Regions from separate parts of the Staphylococcus sp. 11262D007BW genome, predicted to be linked through region 1. Evidence: predicted binding sites of a transcription regulator. Region 1 holds the regulator's gene; each other region holds the start of a gene.
The links. The regulator CtsR, encoded in region 1, represses protease genes until heat stress. The targets are predictions, from matches to a motif close to ATGGTCAATAAAGGTCAAACA.
Positions count from the first base shown of each region.

Region 2: clpP (ATP-dependent Clp endopeptidase proteolytic subunit ClpP) is a predicted target of CtsR. The motif match lies at 3,942-3,962, and genes of this name have one in related genera.
Region 3: clpB (ATP-dependent chaperone ClpB) is a predicted target of CtsR. The motif match lies at 3,332-3,352, and genes of this name have one in related genera.

Region 1 covers NZ_JBPWPJ010000001.1:107,217-112,852, reverse strand. Annotated here, with positions in the region: gene ACEE93_RS00575 (ATP-dependent Clp protease ATP-binding subunit) at 1-1,051, opposite strand, end outside; gene ACEE93_RS00570 (protein arginine kinase) at 1,065-2,069, opposite strand; gene ACEE93_RS00565 (UvrB/UvrC motif-containing protein) at 2,062-2,580, opposite strand; gene ACEE93_RS00560 (CtsR family transcriptional regulator) at 2,594-3,055, opposite strand; gene ACEE93_RS00555 (NupC/NupG family nucleoside CNT transporter) at 3,217-4,422, shown strand; gene ACEE93_RS00550 (IS3 family transposase) at 4,515-5,378, opposite strand; gene ACEE93_RS00545 (helix-turn-helix domain-containing protein) at 5,384-5,636, opposite strand, start outside.
Region 2 covers NZ_JBPWPJ010000001.1:324,240-329,875, reverse strand. Annotated here, with positions in the region: gene ACEE93_RS01665 (DUF4887 domain-containing protein) at 1-344, opposite strand, end outside; gene ACEE93_RS01660 (hypothetical protein) at 549-674, shown strand; gene ACEE93_RS01655 (TIGR01777 family oxidoreductase) at 905-1,807, shown strand; partial or broken gene ACEE93_RS01650 (M4 family metallopeptidase) at 1,859-3,383, shown strand; tRNA gene ACEE93_RS01645 (tRNA-Arg) at 3,793-3,864, opposite strand; gene clpP (ATP-dependent Clp endopeptidase proteolytic subunit ClpP) at 4,008-4,598, shown strand; gene whiA (DNA-binding protein WhiA) at 4,638-5,582, opposite strand; gene ACEE93_RS01630 (gluconeogenesis factor YvcK family protein) at 5,615-5,636, opposite strand, start outside.
Region 3 covers NZ_JBPWPJ010000001.1:426,757-432,392, forward strand. Annotated here, with positions in the region: gene ACEE93_RS02170 (YisL family protein) at 158-520, shown strand; gene ACEE93_RS02175 (CoA-disulfide reductase) at 601-1,926, opposite strand; gene ACEE93_RS02180 (Cof-type HAD-IIB family hydrolase) at 1,942-2,769, opposite strand; gene ACEE93_RS02185 (metal-sulfur cluster assembly factor) at 2,879-3,187, shown strand; gene clpB (ATP-dependent chaperone ClpB) at 3,439-5,636, shown strand, end outside.

The sequences.
Region 1 (5,636 bases):
AAATTTCAATTGTATCTTCTACTGTTGGTTCATCAACTTGAACAGGTTGGAAACGTCTTTCTAATGCTGCATCTTTTTCGATATTTTTACGATATTCATCTAATGTTGTTGCACCGATACATTGTAATTCACCGCGTGCTAAGGCAGGTTTTAAAATATTAGACGCATCAATCGCACCTTCTGCACCGCCTGCACCAATCAATGTGTGTAACTCATCGATAAATAAAATAACGTTACCAGCTTGGTGAATTTCTTCCATTACTTTTTTCAAACGCTCTTCAAATTCCCCACGATATTTCGTACCAGCAACAACGGTACCCATATCTAATGACATCACACGTTTTTCTTTTAATGTTTCAGGTACTTCATTATTCACAATTGCTTGTGCTAATCCTTCTGCAATTGCTGTTTTACCTACCCCTGGTTCACCAATTAATACAGGGTTATTTTTAGTACGACGACTCAATACTTCGATGACACGTGTAATTTCTTTATTACGACCTACTACTGGATCAAGCGTGCCATCTTTTGCAATCACTGTTAAATCTCTCGCTAGACTATCTAAAGTTGGTGTATTATTTGATTTATTAGCTTGGCCTGATTTTTGAGTTAACTCTGGGCTACCTAATGCTTTAACCACTTGAGCTCTTGCTTTTGTAATATTTAAATCGAGGTTTGCAAATACACGTGCTGCTACCCCTTCATTTTCTCTAATTAAACCAAGTAAGATGTGTTCAGTACCAACAAAATTGTGTTGTAACTTACGTGCTTCATCCATTGATAATTCAATAACTTTTTTGGCACGCGGTGTATAATGCAATGCACCAATATGCTCTTGGCCATATCCTATTAACTTTTCAACTTCTGTCACTACTTTGTCTTCTGTAATATCAAAACTTTCTAGTACTTTGGCAGCAATGCCTTCAGGTTCTTTCATTAAACCTAATAATAGATGTTCAGTACCAATATTTGAATGGTTTAAGCGAATTGCTTCTTCTTGTGCATGTGCTAAAACACGTTGTGCACGTTCTGTAAGTCTACCAAATAACATATGTCGACCTCCGTTATATATATTTCCTTAATATATTTGCTCTTTTTTCTTCAATCGTTTGCTCGTCTACATCATCGATTAAAAATGGCGACTGAATAGCCATCATTAATTCATTAAATTTAAAATGTGTGATATCTAAAATGCCTAAATCAATACCTAACTTAATATCACTCAATCGATATGAAGCTTCTTCAATTGAGATGAGACGACTATATTTTAAAATACCGAGGGAACGGTATATACGATCTAATGTTTTCATTTTTTTATGACTTAATAGTCGTTGGCGTAATTCTAATTCTTCATTAATAATTTGGTGTACCAGTTCTGTTAACGCATCGATAATTTCTTGTTCGCTTTTACCTAATGTTAATTGATTCGATACTTGATATACATGACCATATACCTGAGAACCTTCACCATATATACCACGAATCGTAAAACCAAAACGATTAATAGTCTGTGCGATACGATTCATACGTTTCATGATGGATAGACCTGGAAGATGTAACATGACACTTGCACGCATGCCTGTACCGACATTTGTAGGGCACGTTGTTAAATAGCCTAACTCTTCATCATAACTAATCTCTACATGTTCATCTAATTGATCATCGATTTGAGAGGCGCGTTCAAACAATGTGTTCAGAGATAAATCAGTGCCCATTGCTTGAATGCGTACATGGTCCTCTTCATTAACCATAACACTCATCGATTCATCATTATTCACTAACACTGCAGCAGCTGGTTGTTTCGTTAAGTCAGGACTAATTAAATGTTTAGCAACAAGCTTGTATTTACTCTGTTGGTCTAACTCATCCATTCTTAAAACACTAAGCTCTGGCAAAGCATCCTGTACTTCATTAATGACCCGAAATCCTTCTTCTTCTGACGGAAACATTAATGGGTGTACATAATTTTGAAGGTTACGAGCAAGTCGAATACGTGAAGACATCACAACTGGTTGCTCTTGACCTTCTTGCATCCATTCACCTATGTGTGCATTCAAATCTTCAGTCATCACGTTTCAACTCCTTGCTTTCCTGCTCAAGTGCTTTAATCTCATCCCGTACTACTGCTGCTTGTTCAAACGCTTGTTTCGCTACAAGCTCATCTAATTCTGCTCTCTTAGACTCCAATTGTCTTTTAAGTGCTTGTTTGTGTTCTGACGATTTAGGCCACTTTCCTGAGTGCTCTGTATGACCACCTTGAACACGTCGTACAATATCATAGACATCTTCTTTAAACGTTTGATAACAATCATGACAACCAAATTTACCGACATGAGCGATATCTTTAAGTGTCATTTGACATGTAGGGCAACGTTTGGCCTCACGATAAACGACTTGATCAACATTAATACCTTGTTTAGCAGCAAGATGTTGGAGGATTTGTTTAATCACAAATGTACCTTCTACATCTTCACCACCATGCCATTCGTCATCATTGGAATCATGCATCGCTTCTTGAAACCACTTCGCATGTGGACGATGTTTAAATTGTCGCTCAAGTTTTAATTTATCGCTCTCCATCATTTATCACCTTCTAATAATAATTAATTACAGGTAGTAAGCGTTTAAGAATATTTGCACGTATAATATCTCTCGCAGCTACATCCATTTTTAATGTTTCCCTATCTACCACTGCTGAAATCATTTTAGCTTCACGTTCTGTTATTAAATTATTTTCAAATAAACCGTCAATAATATAATAAGCCTGTTGTTGAGAAATTGATGTACCAATTAAATCCATTAAACGCTTAATATAATCAGCATGATCTTTCGTTTCAACTTTGGTGATACGAATATAACCGCCACCACCACGTTTACTTTCAATTTCATAGCCGTGTTCGTTAGTAAATCGCGTTTTAATGACATAATTTAATTGAGATGGCACACAATCGAAACGTTGGGCAATATTGGCACGTTGAATTTCTACAACATCATCTTGCGCTTCCTCAAATAACTTTTTAATGTACTGTTCTATGATGTCTGACATGTTATGCATTTAATCACCCCTTTTGACCATCTTTGACTATATTATATGACCAACTTTGACCTTTTTCAACCAATTTGATTTTATTTTCTTTAATTTATTGTGTCGTTAACCCTTGTTTTGTTGTATCATAAGCTTAGTGAAATTTTATATAACATGAGAGGTGTAATGGGATGCACATTTTAATTGGGATTATTGGGATAATTATTTTTATCGCACTTGCATGGTTAGTAAGTTCAGATAAGAAAAATGTTCGTTGGCAATACATAGGCCTCATGCTGTTAATACAAGTTATCCTTGCCTTCTTCTTATTAAAAACAACAATTGGAATCAAAATTGTTAGTGGAGTCGCAACAGGCTTTAACTATTTATTAAGTAAAGCGGGTGAAGGTGTTAACTTTGTATTTGGTGGCTTAGCAAACAAAGGTGAAAGTCCATTTTTCATTGATGTTTTACTACCTATTATTTTCATTTCAGCGCTTATCGGTATTTTACAATATTTAAGAATTTTACCAGTGATTATTAATGTTTTAGGCCTTATCATTTCTAAAATAAATGGTATGGGACGTTTAGAATCTTATAACGCAGTTGCTTCTGCAATCTTAGGACAATCTGAAGTATTTATTTCTCTAAAAAAACAACTACCACATATACCAAAACATCGTTTATACACATTAACAGCTTCTGCGATGTCGACAGTATCTGCCTCTATCATTGGCGCATACTTTACATTAGTTGATCCAAAATATGTGGTAACAGCTGTCGTACTTAACTTATTCGGCGGTTTTATCATTGCTTCGATTATTAATCCTTATAAAGTAAGCGAAGAAGATGATAAATTATTAATTACTGAAGATAACAAAAAACAATCCTTTTTCGAGATGCTAGGAGAATACATTTTAGACGGATTTAAAGTGGCAGTCATTGTTGGTGCAATGTTAGTCGGTTACATTGCATTAATTGCTTTATTAAATGGTCTAGTTGGAGGTTTCTTTACACTTGTTTCAGGCGGTTCAATTAATTGGGACTTCCAAACTTTAATTGGTTTTGTATTTGCGCCACTTGCCTTCTTAACGGGTATCCCTTGGGCGGATGCTGTAGAAGCAGGGTCCATTATGGCAACGAAGTTACTATCAAATGAATTTGTAGCGATGACGCAATTAGGCAACGTTGAAGGTATTTCTGATCGTGCTATGGGTGTCGTTTCAGTATTCTTAGTTTCATTTGCAAACTTTAGCTCAATTGGTATCATTTCTGGTGCGATTAAATCATTAAACAGTGAAAAAGGTGATATGGTTGCACGTTTTGGTATCAAGTTATTATTTGGTGCGACACTTGTATCATTCATTTCAGCAACAATTGCCGGCTTCTTCTTATAAGCCAACATAGTCAATGCACTTGTCGAACAATACATTTAAAAATACCCAGGCCGCAACAATTGTGTACTGAACCCCAAAAGTTGTACTTTTGTTTAGTATACTATTTCAAAGGTTTGTTTCCTATATTGTGCAGGAGACAAGCCTTTTAATTTTGTTTTAATTCTAGTATTATTATAAAAATTTATATATTCATGTATTGCTTGTTCCAGTTGTTGGAAATTGCCAAATGCTTTTCCATAAAACATTTCTTGTTTTAATAATCCAAAGAAATTCTCAATTAAAGAATTGTCTAGACAATTTGCTTTCCTAGACATACTTTGAAATATTTTATTCTTTTTAAGAATATTAATATACGACTTGTGTTGGTAATGCCAACCTTGGTCAGAGTGTATCGTCATACGATAGTTAAGATTAGGTCGTTTCATTAGTGTCTCATTTAAAGCGTCAATGACAATATCTAGTGTAGGACGTGTAGAAATACTATAGCTTAAGATTTCAGAATTATATAAATCCATAAAAGGCGAAAAATATAATTTAGTGCCATCAGACAATTTGAATTCTGTGATATCAGTTACAATTTTTTGAAATGGTCGATCTGTATTAAAACGACGTTTTAATAAATTGTTTGATACTTCGCCAATTGTTCCTTTATATGAACTATATTTGCGATTTTTATGATTGAATTTTGTACATGTTAATCCTAGTTCTTTCATTATTCTTCTTACTTTTTTATGATTTACAGTTATTCCTCTATTTTTCAATGTTTGAGTAACTCGATGATATCCGTAAGTGTAGTCACAGGTATCACATATTTCTTTAATTGCTTCCACAATTTCATTATTTTTATCTGGTTTTTTAAAACAATTAATCCAATAGTAATAAACTGATTTAGCTATTTCTGAGATTTTAAGTAATAGGCTTAACCCAAAATTTAATGTTTCATGTAATTCTTTAATGATTTTTACTTTTTCGGATGTTTGATTGCGTAACGTTGGGTCAAGCTTTGTAACTTTTTTTGATAAGCTATACCTGCTTTCAACACTTCATTTTCATTTCTAAGTCTTTCTAATTCTTCACGTTCACTTTCTTTTAATGGCAAGTCGTTTCGTTTAATTGATGTTTGTTTTCTTTTCATTTTAGAAGGCCGTCCTCTCTGTTTTTTATCTAAACCGAGAATTCCTTCTTCATCAAATTTGCGTTGCCAAGCGGCCAAC
Region 2 (5,636 bases), 220 kb from region 1:
GTTGAAGATTCTCGTGTTGATTGCGCTTCTTCCATCGACTTTTCTTGCGATCGTTGTTTTGCTTCTATACTTTTTTCTATGCTCTCTTCTTCACGTGAGTCTTTCTGCTTTTTTTCTTTGCTTTCTTTGTCACGTTTAGCCTTTTCCTCTTCAATAGATTGTTCTTTTAGCCGTTCATCACTTCTATTTGATTGATCTACAAATGAAAATATCGCAAAAACTAAGCTTCCAAGTAAGATGAGTATGACGATAATACTTAGACAACCTGTTAATTTTCTCTTTTTACTCGAATTACTATGACGTTCAGTCTCCATACCTTGGTTTGTCCGTTTAGGCGTTGACATGCGCTTCCCTCACTTTATAACAATATAATCTATATTGATACATTATAACAGTATGTGTAAATAAAACTAGTTTTAAATACTTCAAATAGCGTATTATTACAATACCCTTTTTAAAATACTACCAACCACTTTACATAGTGTAACGTGTTTAAATATTTGTGCAAAAGGAATGAACAACTAAAGACATTAAAAGGAGGAAAACAAATGAATCGTATTATTAATATTGTACTTCGTTTTTTTATTTATAGAGGCTTAGGTAAATTAATGAGAAGCTTCTCAAATAGAAACAGCCAAAAAAATACTCAATCACAAAATCAAAATAATCAATAATATAAAAAAGACCTGAATGCTGCATCATTCAGGCCATTACTAAAGGGAGTTCAAATAACCTTCGTTGTATATTATGGGGTATACAGTTAATAAGAGATGTTTTATCTATTTCGAAGGCACTTTTATTATAACGCATTTTGTGAAAAGATAAACATACTTTTATAAGGTCTTCATGACAATTATTTGACTGCTTTTTGTCCAAAAAACGAACGACGAAAGGAGCACGTATTATGACGCATTATTTAATTAGTGGCGGTACTGGTCTTGTAGGAAGTCATATTGTCGACCAACTGCTCAAAGACCCTCAAAATCACATCTATATTTTATCTCGTTCTTCTCATGAATCAGAACATCAACAAGTGTCTTATATCAATTGGGGCGAATCAGGTTGGGAAGCTCAAGTCCCACATATTGATGTAGTGATTAATTTAGCAGGTGCTACATTGAATAAACGTTGGACAGATAAACATAAGCAACTAATGATGACGAGTCGCATTCAATCAACACGCGCACTTTACGATTTGTTTAAAGAGCGCAATGATCAACCTGATGTTTTATTTAATGCAAGTGCAATGGGCTACTACCCACCGTCTAAAAACAATGTTTATACAGAACATGATCGTTTTACACCTCAAGATATCTTATCTGAAATTGTATATCAATGGGAAAATCAAGCTCGTCTCTTTGAGCAATTAGGTACACGTGTAGTCATCGGCCGTTTCAGTCTCATTCTTTCAAGCGAAGGTGGTGCCCTTCCTATGATGAAACTACCTTATCAACTTATGGTAGGTGGACGACTTGGCGATGGCAAACAACCTTACTCTTGGATTCACATCGATGATCTTGTGCAGGCAATACTTTTTCTTATCCAACATCAATCTGCTAATGGCGTCTACAATATGAGTACATCTCATACGCCAAACCAAAATCAATTTGGCAAAATATTAGGTAAGGTTCTTCACAAGCCTCATTATACGTATGTGCCATCATTGATTTTAAAAACCGTATTAGGCGAAATGTCCAAGTTAATATTAAATACACAACATATTGTACCAAAGCGCTTACTGCAAGAAGGATTTACTTTTAAACATTCTGATTTAAAAGAAGCGCTACAACATATTTATAACAAATAAACATAATAAACCTCCTCAATGATTTTAAAAATTATGATATATTTAATTAAAATGAGGAAGTTTACATATGTATAAAAAATTATCCATAGCGACATTCACTTTAAGTTCCATTTTGTTAATGTCTACTCAAGTTACAAAAGCAGAATCTATCACGCCTAATGAGGATTTATATGTTAAAAATCAGCGCGACGTTACTAAAGCGATTGAGCATGTCTCACCTTATAAAGACGTCAAGAATTATCAAAAATATTATAAAATTCAAGACGTTCAAACTGACCATTTAAACTACAAGCACTATACACTCTATCCTAAACACAATAAGCATATCGCTACTGATAGAGAAATTAAGGTACATACTAATCCTGAAGGTCGTGTCACTCTTATCAATGGCGATTTATCTTCACCCGCTATTACACCTTCAAACACAATACAACAATCCAAACAACAAGCACTTGATGCTGCTTTTTCAAGCCTCAATCTTACGGCAAAAGAAGTCAGTAATGGCGAAGATAAAGTAGTCAGAAACAATGAAGTCGTAATTAATGGCCAACAAAAGAAATACGTTTATGATATTGAATTAACATTTATGGCACCTGAAGTCGGTCATTGGCACATTCAAGTGGATGCAGAAACAGGAAAGATTGTAACACAAGAAAACTTAAGTCAAGAAGCCGCGACAACAGGTACGGGCGTTGGTGTAAGAGGAGATAAAAAACAAATTAACATTACTCAAAGTGGTTCAAATTATCAATTAAAAGACGCAACACGTAATGGCGCATTATCTGCTTATCGTTTCAATCCGTCAACTGATCAAGCAAACCTTATCACAGATACTGATACTACATTTAATGCACCTGAGCAAAGACCAGGTGTTGATGCAAACGTGAATGCAGCTAAAGTATATGACTACTTTAAAGATACGTTCAATCGAGATTCCTACGATGGTCAAGGCAGTCCAATCATGTCGGTAACTCACGTTAATACATTTAACGGTACGAACACAACAAATAATGCCGCATGGCTTGGAGATAAAATGATTTATGGCGATGGAGATAATTCCACATATATCAGTTTTGCAGGCGCAGATGATATTATCGCGCATGAATTAACGCATGGCCTTACACAAGAAACAGCTCAACTTGGCTATTCAGGACAAACAGGTGCTCTGAATGAAAGTTTTTCAGATGTGTTTGCCTATTTTATGGACAACGAAGACGATACCATTGGTGAAGATGTATTTAAGTATCGTTCTACACAAAAAGCACTTCGTAGTATGAAAGACCCAACTTTATTTAAACAACCTGCTCATATGGACAACTATGTGAATACATCAAAAGATTCAGGAGGTATTCATACTAATTCAGGTATTCCAAATAAAGCAGCTTATTTAGTAACACAACAACTTGGACAAGACCAAGCAGAGCAAATATACTATCGTGCATTAACAGAATACTTACCATCAAATGCTCAATTTACAGACGCTAAACGTGCTTTAGAACAATCAGCGCTTGATTTATATGGGGAAAAAGAAAAAAATACTATTACAGAAGCTTGGTCACAAGTAGGTGTAAAATAATCACATAAAAGAAAGAGTTTGGGACACACATGACCTCCCAAACTCTTTTTAGTTAGATTTTGATGCGTTATAAAAAGAACAACATATACACAGCGAAGATTAATGCTAAAACACCAATTGTATAATTTAGTACTATTTTGAATTTCGTTAGATTTGTCATATTAATCACCTCATTTTATCCGAGAAGGAGTTGATTACATCCTCAACTATAGTTTAATGATTGAAGTAAGTCTTGCAATCGTTAGCAGTCATTTCGACAGGTTCTGCAATTCTTGCTTCTATTTTTTTAACCACTTTCTTATGATGACCACTGTCACTAAAATATCAGTAATGATATTAAGTATCGTTAATATCTTCGTTTGTTTGTCCATATATCCCCTTTCTAAGTCACGTTGACTGAGTAAAATAACCCCCTCGAGAGGAATCGAACCTCTATTATAAGAACCGGAATCTCATGTGTTATCCATTACACTACGAGGGGTAAATAGTATTAAAAACCAATAACTATTCTACCGTGTATCATGTTAAGGGTCAAATTTAACTGGAAGTAACACTTTATTTTTGACCATTTTTGACTTTTGAGTTAAAATATATCTATACAAAAAGTATTAGGAGGTAAACTGAATGAATTTAATTCCTACAGTTATTGAAACTACAAATCGCGGTGAACGCGCATATGATATTTATTCACGTTTATTAAAAGATCGTATTATTATGTTAGGTTCTGCAATTGATGATAATGTAGCAAACTCAATTGTTTCTCAACTTTTATTCTTACAAGCTCAAGATTCTGAAAAAGATATTTATTTATATATCAACTCACCTGGTGGTAGCGTAACAGCTGGTTTTGCTATTTATGATACTATCCAACACATCAAACCAGATGTTCAAACAATTTGTATCGGTATGGCAGCATCAATGGGCTCATTCTTATTAGCTGCTGGTACAAAAGGTAAACGTTTTGCATTACCAAATGCAGAAGTTATGATCCACCAACCACTTGGCGGTGCACAAGGTCAAGCGACTGAAATTGAAATCGCAGCAAATCACATCTTAAGAACACGTTCAAAATTAAATAAAATCTTATCTGAACGTACAGGTCAACCAATTGAAAAAATCGAAAAAGACACAGATCGCGATAACTTCTTAACAGCTGATGAAGCAAAAGAGTATGGTCTTATCGATGAAGTAATGCAACCTGAAAATTTACAATAATTATCAAAGTGAGGGATAGGCTCGGCCTACCCCTCTTTTTTATAACTCAATTTGTTCGCCATTTCTAATCTTTGTCGCAATTTCATTCAATTTTCTAAGGCGATGATTAATGCCCGATTTCGATATTGCTCCAGTGCTTACCATTTCTCCTAATTCTTTAAGCGATACATCTTGATGTTCAACTCTAAGTTTAGCGACTTCTCTTAAACGATCCGGTAGATTATCCAAACCAATTTCCTCATCAATTAATTGGATACTTTCAACTTGTTTCATCGCAGCACTAACGGTTTTATTTAAATTAGCCGTTTCACAATTAACAAGACGATTAACAGAGTTGCGCATATCTCTAACAATACGCACATCTTCAAATTTTAATAGTGCTTGATAACCACCAATTAAACTTAAGAACTCTGCAATGCGTTCTGCCTCTTTTAAATACGTAATCCAGCCTTTTTTCCGTTCTAAATTTTTAGCATTTAATCCATAACTGTTCATTAATTCCGTTAGCCCTGCTGAATGACTTTCATATAATGAAAAAATTTCTAAATGGTAAGATGACGTTTCTGGATTATTGACAGAACCACCCGCTAAAAAAGCGCCTCTCAAATAACTTCTTCTCATTTCATCATCTTTAACCATTGACCCATCAATATCATGCGTAAACATACCCTCTTTTAAAATACCTACTTCATCTAAAATTTCTTTAGCTTTCGTTTTAATACGACAGATGTAGATATTATTTTTCTTTAACTTCATCTTCTTACGCACGAGTATTTCAACTTCAACCAAAAAGACACGTTTGATTAAGGAATAAATACGACGAGCTGTCGTAGCATTTTCCGTTTGAATGTTGATGACAAATTGTTGATTTGATAAACTGAGCGCTCCATTCATTCGAATTAATGCACTGAGCTCTGCTTTAGCATTGTCATTATCCGTCTCTATCCTTGTCAATTCGTTTTTCATATCTGATGCAAAGCTCATGATTAATCGTTTCCTTTCTATAGCTTATATACTTAATCTTTCTTTTTCTCATTT
Region 3 (5,636 bases), 320 kb from region 1:
AAGAGATAGAGGGAGTCATGATAAAATGAGCTATGAAGAGAAGTGATCATCTTCATAGCTTTTTTGATTACGCATTAGAAAATGGGGAAAATAAGGTGTAAAGGAATATAAAAAGGTTATAGGATGATATTGAAATAAAAGGAGGAACGAAGCAGTGATGTTATTAACGAATTTACATATCATCAGTTGGGTTATTCTGTTGATATTGTTCTTTGCAACATATCAAAATTTCTCAAACAAACAGGGCCCAACGCCGCTATATAAACAACTACACATGGCATTACGTGTGTTCATGCTTTTAGCATTAATTACTGGTTTTTGGTTGTTGGTTAAAGCATTCACAGGTGTCGATGCAAATCAATTATTACTAATTATCAAAATGATTGCTGGTCTTGCGGTCATTGGATTAATGGAAATGACGCTTGCCCGTAAGAAAAAAGGCAAAGCAAGTCGCACAATGTTTATTTGGACATGGGTCGTTGCCATCGTCACAATCATTTTAGGTGCAGTCATTTTATAGTTCTGATATGAATGAATATAAAAAATAAACGCCGCTCTGGGGAAGTTTTACGCGACTTCCTTCAGAACGGCGTTTTTTAGTTATTTATTTTTAGCTTTATAGCCAATCATATTAATCAAATCTTTAGGATGACTATAAGGCGGTGCATAAGCTACTTCAAATTCGACGAGATCATCTATTTTAGCTTGATGCATCATAGCCATTGTTAGTACGTCAATACGTTTATCAACACCTTGTTGCCCAGTCGCACAGGCACGAATAATTTGACGCGTCGATTGATCGAAATAGACACGTAAATGAACTGGTGTGTTTTCTGGATAATAACCCGCATGTGTCCCATTTTGTACATCGATCGTTTGATAGTTAAACGCATCTAATTCTCCTGGAGATACGCCTGTAGACGCTAATGTGTAATCGAAAAATCGCACGATATTTGCGCCAATAAATCCTTTAAATGGTGTCACGTCATCCTGTGTAAGATGCTCTGCCACGATACTTGCAGCACGGTGAGCCCCCCATGCTAATGGAACATGTGCTTCTAAATTAACGTGACGGTATCGGTGTGTAGCAATATCTCCGATGGCATAAACATTAGAAACTGAAGTTTGAAAATAATCATTCACTGATATATAGCCTTTGTCATTAAGCTCAATACCTGAACTTTGTAAAAAGTCAGAGTTTGGTAACACACCAATACCCGTAATAATCATATCGTAAGATTCAACTTTTCCTGATGTAAAAGTAACGGAATGGCCGTCGATGGACTGAATCTCTTCATTTAAACGGTAAGGGATATTTCTAGCATTTAGCGCCTCAAATATGACGTCATTCATATCTTGATCCATCAGTTTATTCACTGACTCAGAACGATGAATTAAGGTTGGATGTAATCCACGTTCATACATATTATCAAGGACTTCTAAGCTTACATACCCTGCACCAACTACGAGTACACGTTTCACATCATTGTGTTGAATGTATGATTCAATGGCATCTGTATCTTCCATATTACGTAGACTGAAAAGGTGAGGGCAGTCAAAATCAAATTGGCGTGCACGTGCGCCTGGACTTAATATTAGTGCATCGTAGTGTTTTTCAAATTGCTCATTTGATGTTTTATCGAGTACTGTAACGGTTTGTTTGTCTGTGTTAACCTCGATGACCTCGTGTTTTAAATGAACATTGATGTTACGTTGACTTTTAAAGGATTCAGGTGTTTCAGGCAATAAATCATCGCGATCTTCTACTACATTTCCTAGGTAATACGGCAACCCGCAATTGGCAAAACTCATATGTGCGTCTTTTTCATAAATCGTAATGTCACTGTCTTTATCCAGACGGCGGATTTGGCTTGCGCATGTTGCACCTCCTGCAACTGCGCCTACGATAATAATATGTCGTGTCATTTTTGAATTACTCCTTTATTCATGATCTTTTGGTATTTGTAAATTGAAAAAGTCATTGAGATATACGCCAATCCCATCTTTGTTATTTGAAAGTGTAGAGGTATGAGCGACGTGTTTTAACGCATCAATGGCATTTTCCATTGCTACACCATATTTGGCGTATTTAATCATTTCAAGGTCATTATCTTCATCGCCGAATGCAATAATATGGTCACGTTCAATATTTAAATAATGGCGAACATGATCAATGCCTGTCGCTTTACTAATACCACGCTTCACAATTTCTATAACTGGAAAGGGGGCACCCCAACGTCGATGCTCAATGTGTTCTGCGTAGAAACGTGTTAAGGCTTGTTTAACACGAGGAATCATATATTCTTCCGCTTCAATCAGTAAACTTGTCGGATCCTCTTGAAGTGTTTGACGTAAATCGCCAACTTCAATAGTTGGTTCGCCTACACTAAATCCTTCGAATAAACGGGCATCGTCACGATCAAGGTAGACATGATCTTTTACTTCGGCAATAATATTTTGAACATTCGTTGTTTTAAGTGTATCGATAATACTTTGTGCGAGTGATCTATCAAGTTGATGATGAACCGTTTGAAATGTGTTATCAAAAGGATGTTGCACATGCGCGCCGTTAAAATTCACAATGGGCGATTGCATTTTTAATTGATGATAGTAAGCTTTACTTGCGCGGAATGGACGGCCCGTCGCAATCATTAAAATGTGCCCTTGTTGTTGTAAATGTGTTAAAACCTTAAATGTATAAGGTGAAATTTCTTTTTTATCATTTAATAAGGTTCCATCTAAATCTAAGCAAATTAAAAATCGTTCCATAAAGTCTCCTTCATACTGTTGTCATCTATTCATATCATAGCATTTTATTGTACATGTGTGTTGATTTTGATATATTGATATTAGCTAGAATTCTAAAGAGGTGAGAAGCATGGAAGAGACATTAAAAGACAGCATTTTAGGTGCACTTGAAAATGTAATCGACCCTGAATTAGGGATCGACATTGTCAATTTAGGTCTTGTATATAAAGTAGATTTAGACGATGATGGCCTATGTACCGTAGAAATGACATTAACGTCAATCGGTTGTCCATTAGGGCCACAAATTGTAGATCAAGTTAAAACAGCTTTAGGTGAATTACCTGAAATTAACGATACAGAAGTTAATATTGTATGGAATCCACCTTGGAGCAAAGAAATGATGTCACGCTATGCGAAAATCGCATTAGGTGTAAATTAAGAGGTAGTGAGAGAAATGTTGGTTAAACCATAATCAATATTTCTCTTTTTTTATCTTTAAATAACTACGAATTACAAAAGATTTTTGATGGCTCAATGCCGTGAAATCACCATGTTTAAGCCTACTCAAAATGGGAATAAAATAAAAGTCAAAGAAAGTCAAACTTTACTGTTGAAATTTAAAATAAACGTGCTATAATATGATTATAGTCAAAGAAAGTCAAAGTCAAATTAATCAAAGGAGTGAAGTGTATGGATGTTAATCAAATGACGCATTCAATTCAAAGCGCACTTCAAAAAGCGGTTGAATATGCGAAAGACTATCGCATCACGAATGTCGAAGTAGAGGCTGTACTTAAAGCAGTACTTGAAGAGACAGACAGTTTATATAACACAATTTTAGAACGCGCAAATATTGATACAACAGAACTTAATCAAGCTTATGAAAATAAATTGAAAAACTATCCAACAGTAAAAGGTGACCAAGTACAATATGGTCAATACATTTCAGCGACAACACAACAATTATTGACCAAAGCAGAATCCTATATGAAAGAATATGAAGATGAATTTATTTCAATGGAACACATTGTACTTGCCGCAATAGATGTTGATCAAACAACCAAACAATTTGCTGAACATAAACGTGACGCAATTGTAGAGATTATTAAAAAATTAAGAGGGGGAAATCATGTGACATCACAAAATCCTGAAGCAAATTACGAAGCATTATCAAAATATGGTCGTGACTTAGTTGAAGAAGTACGTAAAGGCAATATGGATCCAGTTATTGGACGAGATGAAGAAATTCGCAATACAATACGTATTTTAAGTCGTAAAACAAAAAATAATCCAGTTCTTATTGGTGAACCAGGTGTTGGTAAAACAGCCATTGTAGAAGGATTAGCACAACGTATTGTTAAAAAAGACGTGCCAGAATCATTACTTGATAAAACAGTGTTTGAATTAGATTTAAGTGCACTAGTTGCTGGCGCTAAATTTCGCGGAGAATTTGAAGAACGCTTAAAAGCAGTTCTTAAAGAAGTTAAAGAATCAGAAGGACGTATCTTATTATTTATCGACGAAATTCATATGCTTGTTGGTGCTGGTAAAACTGATGGTGCAATGGATGCAGGCAACATGCTTAAACCAATGTTAGCGCGCGGTGAATTACATTGCATCGGTGCAACAACGCTTAATGAATATCGTGAATATATTGAAAAAGACTCAGCATTAGAACGTCGTTTCCAAAAAGTTAATGTTTCAGAACCTAACATTGAAGACACAATTTCAATTTTACGTGGTTTAAAAGATCGTTATGAAGTTCACCATGGTGTGCGCATTCAAGACCGCGCATTAGTGGCTGCAGCAGAATTATCGGATCGCTATATTACAGATCGCTTTTTACCCGATAAAGCAATTGACTTAGTCGACCAAGCTTCTGCTACAATTCGCACTGAAATGGGTTCTAACCCAACAGAACTTGATCAAGTTAATCGTCGTGTAATGCAATTAGAAATTGAAGAAAATGCCTTGAAAAAAGAATCCGACGAAGCAAGTCATGTACGTTTGAAAGAATTGCAAGAAGAATTAGCTGAAGAAAAAGAAAAACAAGCACAATTACAATCTAGAGTGGAAAAAGAAAAAGAAAAAATTGCAAAAGTACAAGAAAAACGTACAGAACTTGATGAAAGTCGTAAAGCCCTTGAAGACGCAGAAAATAATTATGACCTTGAAAAAGCTGCCGAATTACAACATGGTAAAATCCCTGAACTTGAAAAAGAATTAAAAGAACTAGAAGCAGCCTTTCAAGAAGAACAAGGTGACGATGCAGGGGATCGTATCATTCGAGAAGTGGTTACAGACGAAGAAATTGGTGAAATTGTCAGCCAATGGACAGGTATTCCAGTTTCTAAATTAGTGGAATCTGAACGTGAAAAACTATTGAATTTATCTGATATACTTCACGAACGTGTTGTAGGACAAGATCGTGCAGTAGACTTAGTATCAGATGCAGTAGTTCGTGCGCGTGCAGGTATTAAAGATCCTAGTCGACCAATTGGTTCTTTCTTATTCCTTGGACCAACTGGTGTCGGAAAAACAGAATTAGCAAAATCCTTAGCCTCTTCTCTATTCGATTCGGAAAAACATATGATTCGTATTGATATGAGTGAGTATATGGAAAAACATTCTGTGTCACGTTTAATCGGGGCACCTCCAGGCTATGTAGGTCATGATGAAGGTGGTCAATTAACAGAAGCAGTAAGACGTAATCCTTATTCTGTCATTTTATTAGATGAGATTGAAAAAGCACATTCTGATGTGTTTAACGTCTTACTTCAAATATTAGATGAAGGGCGTTTAACAGACTCTAAAGGTCGCAGTGTTGACTTTAAAAATACAATCATCATTATGACAAGTAATATCGGTTCACAAACATTACTAGAAGA